Regions from separate parts of the Methylophaga thalassica genome, predicted to be linked through region 1. Evidence: riboswitches for the same ligand, from Rfam matches in the RefSeq annotation. Region 1 holds a riboswitch; the other holds the start of a gene.
The links. A riboswitch is a leader RNA that binds a small molecule or an ion and turns the genes downstream of it on or off. The one in region 1 is predicted to bind cyclic di-GMP.
Positions count from the first base shown of each region.

Region 1 (4,441 bases):
CGAGCAGCAAAATCAGGTCGTACATAAACGCGCCATCATCGAAAAAGACTTTTGTACCATCTCCTTCGAACGTACCACACAAAATCAGGTACGAGTATCTGAATATAATGCCTTTGAGAATTCACTATTTTTCTTGCCAGCTAATGTTGAAGTCGATATCCAGGCTGAGGGAAATGCTGAAACGGTCTATTTTCGATTCGAACAATCGGCCTTACTTGAGTCTGCCAGAGCGATGAATCCACGGCAGTGGGAAATGCCTGTGGACAGTGTTTTAGTATTTGATGGTGTAAATCGACAACCGTTAGAGCTGTTTACTGATTACCTATATCAATTATCAGCGATGTCTTCGGATGACCGTCAGCCAGAGCAGCAAAAACATTTAAATACTTCTGTGATGGAACATGTGCTGCTGTCATTAGATTCATCCTTACTTTTTGATGGGCAAGAAACTGATGTCGTGGCACGGCGAAGAGCGGCTAAATCAGTGAGATTAGCTATCGACTATATTCACGCTAAGCTGGACAGTCATATTTGCCCAACCATTATCGATATTTGTAAAGATGTCTGTATCAGTCAGCGTAACTTGCAGTATCACTTTAAAAAAGTAATGGGCATCACCCCTAATGCCTACCTTTATCGCTTGAGGTTAAATCGAGTGCGATCCCAATTGCTCAGGCCTACAGATATTAATATGACGGTGACGCAAGTAGCCAGCGACTGGCACTTCTGGCATTTAGGGCGGTTTTCCAATGATTATCTACAGTTATTTGGCGAGCTACCGTCAGCGACATTACGTCGAGCATTTAATTAAGGGGCAGGTTTCTTAGCGGCAGATATTTCCTGCAATAGCTCTGGCCAGTGCTCAACCCAGCAGCAATGATGAGTCATACCGGTGATTACTCTTACAGTGGGGCGCTTTGATTGAGGAAAATGTTGCTGGTATGCGTTAGCCACAGCAACGGGCATGATCTTATCTTCACTCCCCACAAAATGAATTTGTGGAATGGCCTGTAATGAAGGCCACTGGTCTGCTGGATTTAATGAGCCTGTTAACGGAGAAATATGCTGTAATGTCGTCCAGTAATCAGTATCAATATTACCTGCCACAGTGACTAACTGAGAAACATCGTCTCGCTCAGCCGCTAATAACGTCGCGACAGCACCCCCCCCAGAGTAACCAATAAGCCGTAAAGAAGAAGCCTGATATTGGGCTTTTAACTTATCCACGGCTTGATTCATCGCTTGTAATACCTCAGGAGAAAAGCGGGCTGAAGTCCACAGACGCTGTTCACAGCCTCCAGACCACACATATTGGCATGGGCGGGCCAGATAGACGGCATGGTTATCGAGAAGTGCGAGCTTGAGTGTTAATGGATCGATAGGGGTCGGATCTGAAGACATTTTCCGTCGACTCAGCCAGGCTAAACCATCACCTTCTATGTAAATGGTTAACTCTTCGGACGGTGAGATTTTTTCAGGGATAAAGCTTTGCAAGTTAAATGAGGCTGTAGTGATGATCTGGGATTTCCAGCCATTGAGCTGAGCTAAACGAACTGCCGTATCAGTGCGGTTTTGTGTGGTGGGTATGGATGAGCAGGCCTGTAATATCAAAAAAAGCAGGCAAATAAAGTAACGAAAAACCAAAATAGCTATCCCTTATTATTCCGTCTTAGGTATGTGAAAGCACATCATATACGAGTCAGAAAATATTATCCTCAATGCCCGTCTCTCATTAATTTATACGTTTGCGAAAATCGGATAGTGCCGTTGTAGCTGTCTCTATATCATCAATCCTGGCTGGGTTGGATGCCCATATCATTATTGCCAAACTCAGCGTGAGCTGAGGACGGAAAGCTACAGACCTTAAGCTCTTAAGGTGGCTGAGTTACATAGACCGAGAGAGACTCAGAACATGCATACTCAATTTCTAAAACGTTCTTTATTCACGACCTTATTTACATCATCACTCCTATTAAGCGCTGCCGCCAGTGCTGATGGTGTTTTATCTGGAATAAACACTTCGCCTTTAACGATTGATGATGATGCCACGACAAGCATTGTGTCCGGAACACAGTTTCAAAATGATAGTGAGTTGTCAGTGATAGGCTGGCCTTTTTCTGTAGATCCTGTTTTAGCTAATCAGGGTACCTTTATTAATAATGGTACTTTTTATGGTAAATACAGTGATTTAAATAATTCTGGCATCTTGCTAAACACGGGAAGCATGACAACGCATGTCAGTGATTTGAATAATGCAGCAAGTGGTCAGATTACCAATACAGGCTATATAGAGAATAAAAGTGGCAGATGGATCAATGATGGCCAAATTGATAATCAGGCTGAATTTCTGAATCAGGGCACCTTTAGCAATAACGGACAATTGAGCAATAACGATATTCTCACCAATACCGGTACTTTATCGAGTTACAGAGGTGGGACCGTTACTAATAATGGCATTTTGACCAATAGCCGCGCCGGTAAATTAAATAACTACATTGCTTCTACCCTGGTGAATAATGGCACGCTGAATAATGAGGGCACATTCACTAACGCAGGTCGCTTAATTAATCAGGGTTCAATGACGAATAACTATGTCTTGACCAATGCTATTAATGACACCGTGGTGAACAATGGTGTGATGACGAATAATAAATCGATATATAACCAGAACGCCTTCGTTAACACTGGCACGTTTATTAACAATGAAAAAGCGAAATTGGTCGGTAGTGGTGCCTGGGTTGGTGATTACACTCAAACCGCAGGTCAAACTATCAACAATGGTGTCATGAGCCAAACCAGCGTCAATATTAATGGGGGTAACTTGTCAGGAACCGGCACCATTAACAGCCTTGTGACGGTAAATGGTACCGGGTATGACAACTATGCCAGTCTGACCGCCGGTAATTCGGTCGGTACGATGACGATTAATGGTAATTACACGCAAGGTGAATTTGGTTCGATGGTTGTGGAGTTTGATGAAACGCACTCCGATCTGCTGGATATTTCGGGTGTCGCTTCGCTGGCTGGTTTATTAAGCTTTGAGTTTATTGGTGATGATGTGCAAGAAGGCACATTTAACTTCCTGACCTTTGCCAGCATCGTCGGTAGTTTTGACAGCATTATTTTACCGGCGATAAGTGGTTTTAATTTTGAAGTGGTATTTGGCGATACCTTTGCGAATCTTGTGATAAGTCAGGCTGTGAGTGCTGTGCCTATTCCTGCCGCGTTTTTCTTGTTGGCACCGGTCTTATTCGGCTTTTTGGGTTTGCGTCGTAAAGCGAGTTTAGTTGCATAAACATCACATATAAAGTTAAGCAAAACCGATAAAACTCAGGGCCAGTTTAAACACGAAAAAAGATGTTTAAACTGGCCCTGAATACTGCTTATGCTGCTGTCAGTGTTTAACCATAACTGAACTAGGCCGCTTTAGAACCTGTAAGACGTGAACGACCCGCCCACATGCCAATCAGACCAAAAGCAAACAATGGCAGTGCTGCAGGTAATGGTACGGCACTTGGGTTAGCGAACTGGCTGGCAAGATACTCAGTAGAGAACATGCCATCACCAAAACCCCATGATGAGAAGTTTTTGAATTTGCCTGATAACAGCTCGCCACTATCGACGCCTAATGACAGGTAGACAAGTGCATCTGATATTTCAAATGACAAAATATCTGACAGTTCAAAGTCCTTGAAGATAATGCTGTTATTGCCCAAGCTGCCATCGAAGATACCTGAACTCAGCTCACCTGTGGCAGTGAGTCCGTCAACGATCACCATATCGTCACCGCTACCGAACATCACATCACCGATAATTTCACTGTTACCTGTCAGTGTCAGGCTGCTGTTACCTTGATTGGGCGCAAAATGTATAGCTGTGCCTGAACGACCGACTAAAGTACCACTGTTGGTGACGGTAACTTCAGAAGTACTGGCATCATCCGAACCAATGGCATGAACGCCTTCGATGTAACCTTCATTGATGATGGTCAGTGGACCGGCTGTGCGAACATCACCTACATTCGGTTCGAAAAGTGGATCAATATCAATACCATTACCCCCATTTAAAGGGTCACTTTCTGTACCGGTTGAAACAATGACACCAGTAGCATGGTTGTGTACTTTGCCTTCGTCGATATCGATACCGTCATCGGTGCCCAAAATCACACCATAGTTATCTGCGGTGCCACTGGCAAATTGCACACCATCTTCATCATCCGTGGCGCCAGTATTTGTCCAGGTTTTTGTTGCTGCGTTCCATGACAAACCATTCAGGGCGATGGTGCCGTGATTTTCAAGGGTGAAGTCTTCGCGTGCTTCAACCACTTCTTCATTACCACGTAATGTCCCGTAGTTAATGACTGTTGTGCCTGCACCACGACTCTGAATAGCACGACCTTTTTCACTCTCGATCTGACCATAGTTAGTAATGTGTGCATTTT
Region 1 is NZ_BSND01000005.1:173,152-177,592, reverse strand. Features, by position in the region: gene QQL60_RS08020 (helix-turn-helix domain-containing protein) at 1-811, shown strand, start outside; gene QQL60_RS08015 (alpha/beta hydrolase) at 808-1,644, opposite strand; cyclic di-GMP riboswitch class I at 1,814-1,893, shown strand; gene QQL60_RS08010 (autotransporter outer membrane beta-barrel domain-containing protein) at 1,913-3,295, shown strand; gene QQL60_RS08005 (hypothetical protein) at 3,417-4,441, opposite strand, start outside.

Region 2 (4,441 bases), on a different contig from region 1:
TGAATATAGGAAATGCCGCTGAATTGCTTCGAGAACGCCCCGATATTATAGCTGCTGAGAAGCGACTGACAGCCGCCACAGCAAACTATAATTTGGCGGTAGCGGATCAGTTTCCAGCGGTAAATATTGTCGGTTCACTGGGGTTTATCGCGACGAATTTATCTACCTTCGGTAGCAGTTCCGCCATTGCCAGTGCCATTGGTCCCAGTTTAAGTTGGGGTGTTTTTGATACTGGTCGTATTCAAGCACGCATCAAACAAAATGATGCCAAGAGTCAGGCAGCATTGGCTAATTACCAGTTGACAGTGCTGAAGGCACTTGAAGAAACAAAAACCGCCATAAGTGATTTTGCCCGTGAAGAACAGCGTCGCGAACGCCTTCAAGATGCCGCACGGACCTCAACGCAGGCCGAGTCAATTGCCACACAGCGTTTTGAGCTAGGGGATACTGACTTCTTACCGGTATTGGATAGTCAACGAACACGACTCAAGTCGGAAGATTCGCTTGCCGTCAGCGAAACACAGTCTGCAGTAAAGTTAATCAGTATTTATAAATCGCTTGGTAAAGGCTGGAGAATTGATAAATAGTCGTCATTAAATATGATGAATAACTATTTTGTCAGCTCTAAACCTATATAGGTGTTATGACTGAGTATATGGAATGATTCCAGAACATTTTTAACATTCAGTATTTATATTCGGGATTTAACACCTATAATTAATCACATTCTTATTCTGATAATGTACTAGGCAGCATAAATAGCATGCTTATGTTCTAGTCATAACTTACCTCAAACAGTAAGTTTGATCTTGTTTGGAGCAGTCAATGCAAATCGGTAGTTCAATTTACCTAGACTATCAGGCGACCACGCCGATAGAGCCTCGCGTTGTTAGCGCGATGGCACCCTACAATCATGAGATTTTTGCCAATCCACACTCTACGGCACATGTGCTTGGTCAGCAATCTGCGGCAGCGGTTGAGACTGCGCGTAGCACGATTGAAAAGTGCATTAATGCCTCAAGTGAAGAGGTTATTTTTACTTCGGGTGCGACGGAGTCGAACAATCAGGCGATTGCCAGTGTGATATTTGGCAATACTACTGAACGTCGTGACATTCTTATCAGTGAAATTGAACACAAATGTATTAAAAATGCCGCCTATTTTTATGCCGCAAAACTAGGTTACAAAGTCAAAGAAATTCCAGTCGATAATACCGGGCTGATTAATGTAGACGCTTATCAATCATTATTGTCTGATCAGACATTGCTGGTCTGCATTATGGCGGTCAATAATGAGATTGGCACCATTCAGGATGTCAAAACCTTTGCTGAAATGGCACATGCGGCAGGTGCGCTGTTTCATTGTGATGCGGCTCAAGCACCGGAAGCGATGGATATTGACGTGAAAGACTGGAATGTCGATATGCTGAGTTTGTCTGCACATAAAGTGTATGGCCCAAAAGGTATTGGCGCGATATTTATCAAAAATGATCTGCAGGCCGAGTTACCACCATTTATTCAGGGAGGAGGGCAACAGTTTGGTATGCGTTCAGGCACCCTGGCCACGCCTCTCTGTGTTGGTTTTGCTGAAGCGATGCGTATCACAAAACAAGAAGCAAAAACTCACCGTGAACAATTAACGCATTTGAAACGTTTGTTTCTACAGCAACTGCAAGCGACGCATATTCCATTTAAATTAAATGGCACACAAAGTCATTGTCATCCCGGCAATATCAATGTGCAATTCATCGGTTGTGATGCGAATAAGCTATTAGAAAAACTCCAGCCGAATGTCTGTGCTTCTACAGGCTCTGCCTGTAACAGCGAAATGGTCTTGCTTTCACATGTATTAAAAGCGATTGGGTTGACGGATGAAGAAGCAGGATCATCCTTACGCATCAGTCTGGGACGTTTTTCAGATGAACAACAAATAACAAAGGCCATCGACTATATAAAAGCGGCTATCGAAAAATAATTCCGATTTTTTATTGTGATAACCATTTGTTAACTTTGACCGGCGTAATCTAAAAATCCCAACCAATACAAGAGGGATTAATGATGAAAACAGCACTTTTTTCAGTATTAGCCGCGATGGCAATGAGCACAGTGACATTCGCTGAACCAGCATCAACTGACGATATGGCTAAACATGATAAAAAAGGATATTTCGCTCATATCGACACCAACGGTGATGGTGTTATTACAAAAGAGGAAGCCACAGCGGCAGCATTAAAACGCTTCGAAAAAATGGATACTAATGCTGATGGCAAGGTGACCAAGGAAGAAGCTGCAGCGGCCCATAAAAAACATAAGGGTGATAAACGCCCATCCTGCAAAGATAAGAAAGAAAGTTAATTTCTTTTATCACACCATATTTAGAAGGGAGTCAGTGACTCCCTTTTTTTATTGCGTATTTATTTTTCTCACAAAATCATACTTTTGGCTGATAGTCGCTATAACCCCATTTCATTATGATCGGCGTGTTATTTAATCGGCCAAACTTGGTGTGAATCAGGGACGGAAAGCCACAGGCCTTGTTGTTTAACAAGGTGGCTGGGTTGCACAAACGCAAGGAATCCGAGTGATGATAAATAAACAACGACAGTTTCTGTCGCTCTCTACTACGTTGCTGTGCAGCTCATTTTTACTGGCGCCGTCAGTTGTGCATGCTGTCACAGGACTCTATGGTACAAACACATCCCCAATCACCGTCAGCGATGGTTATATCGGATTAGATGGATATAAAAACGCGAGTAAAATAACTATTACAGCAGGTGGCCAGCTATTTAAATCGGGTGGTGGTAACGAATTTGCCAATATGACTTCTGGCATTGTAGTTAATAATGGCCTAATCGATAACCGGGGTGCGATAACCAATGAGCACTTAATCGAGAATAATGCCACCTTTGATAGTTATAGAGGCAATATTTGGAATAAAGCGTCTATCCAAAATGGCAGTAACTCCGTCTTTAAGTCTCATTCCCTTGAAAATTTTAGAGACGGTTATATCTCTACCAATGGTAGATGGGAAATGACCGGTGAGCATCGTAACAGAGGCAATATCTCCATTGGCCAAGATGGGGTGGTAACAAACAACGGTATATCGCTGCCTACGATGAATAATACCGGAAAGATTACAAACTCGGGTCTATACGAAAATACGGGATTGTTTTTTAATAACAATTATGGCCGAGTTGAAAACAGAGCCTCAGGCATATTTCAGAATAATAGATTTCTTCATAATAGATTGGGTTCATCTTTTAATAATGAAGGTATTTTTCAAAATGACTCTAGTGTAGAAAATGAGAGTCAATTCCTTAACAAAGGTCAACTAAACAATACCGCCAGTCATTCATTTACCACATTTTATAAATTCACGAATACTGGTTTGATTACAAATGATGGCAGTTTCGTAAATAGATCTGGCAATACTTACATTGGTAATGAGTATAAAAAGGGAAAGCTAGAGAATACTGGCACAATAAACAACAATGCCACGATGTCTAATGAGAAGGATGCCACGTTCAATAACAACGGTGTACTCAACAATAATAGTGGTGCACAATTTACCAACGCTTTCACCTTTAATAATCAAGGTGATGGCATCGTTAATAATCATGGTACGTTCAACAATCAGCAAACTGGCAGATTCGACAACGCTAATATGGCCAGTTTTGTTAACCATACAACAGCAAGTTTGAATAACAATGGCATACTCAGCAATCAGACCGGTGGCACTTTAACCAATCACGGCATTATAAAAAATAACGAAACCGGCACACTCAATAATGCGGGTAGCTTGATTAACTCAGATAGTGGTCAATTTGCTAATGCTGGCACTCTAAATAACAACAAAAACGGGCAAATCCTCAACAGCGGTGTGTTTGCCAATGGTGGTGTGCTGAACAATAAGAGCACATTTACCTCCACTTTATATTCCACTATGGCAAATTATGGCGATATCAATAATCACAGCCAATTTATTGATCAGGGTAAATTTGTTAATGGCGGCACAGTAAATAATTACAGTCAGTTTTTGATTGATGACTATGCAGACTTTACTAACGTTAATACCCTCATCAATACATCTGATGGCACCCTTAACCTGAAGGGCAAATTGCTCAATCAAAAATATTCACCCTCGAACATCACCAATGAAGGTGAGTTTAATATGAGCTATTACAGTCAGCTTGATAATGAAACCTTATTCACCAACAGTGCTTCGGGCACCTTAACGAACGATGGCACGCTGAATAACTCAGGTACCTTAGCGAATAATGGCACCTTGATTAATAACCGACAAATAAATAATACGGGTGCATTTTCAAGCAGTGGCCAGTTAACTAACTACAATTACATCAGTAATACTGGTTCGGCTGAGATGACACTGTCTAGCACTGGCACGATGACAAATCGGGGAATGCTGTCAAATGACGCTCGGC
Region 2 is NZ_BSND01000004.1:134,206-138,646, forward strand. Features, by position in the region: gene QQL60_RS05525 (efflux transporter outer membrane subunit) at 1-587, shown strand, start outside; gene QQL60_RS05530 (cysteine desulfurase family protein) at 826-1,974, shown strand; gene QQL60_RS05535 (EF-hand domain-containing protein) at 2,055-2,354, shown strand; cyclic di-GMP riboswitch class I at 2,484-2,565, shown strand; gene QQL60_RS05540 (beta strand repeat-containing protein) at 2,584-4,441, shown strand, end outside.
Region 2: another riboswitch for cyclic di-GMP. It lies ahead of QQL60_RS05540 (beta strand repeat-containing protein); the one in region 1 lies ahead of QQL60_RS08010 (autotransporter outer membrane beta-barrel domain-containing protein).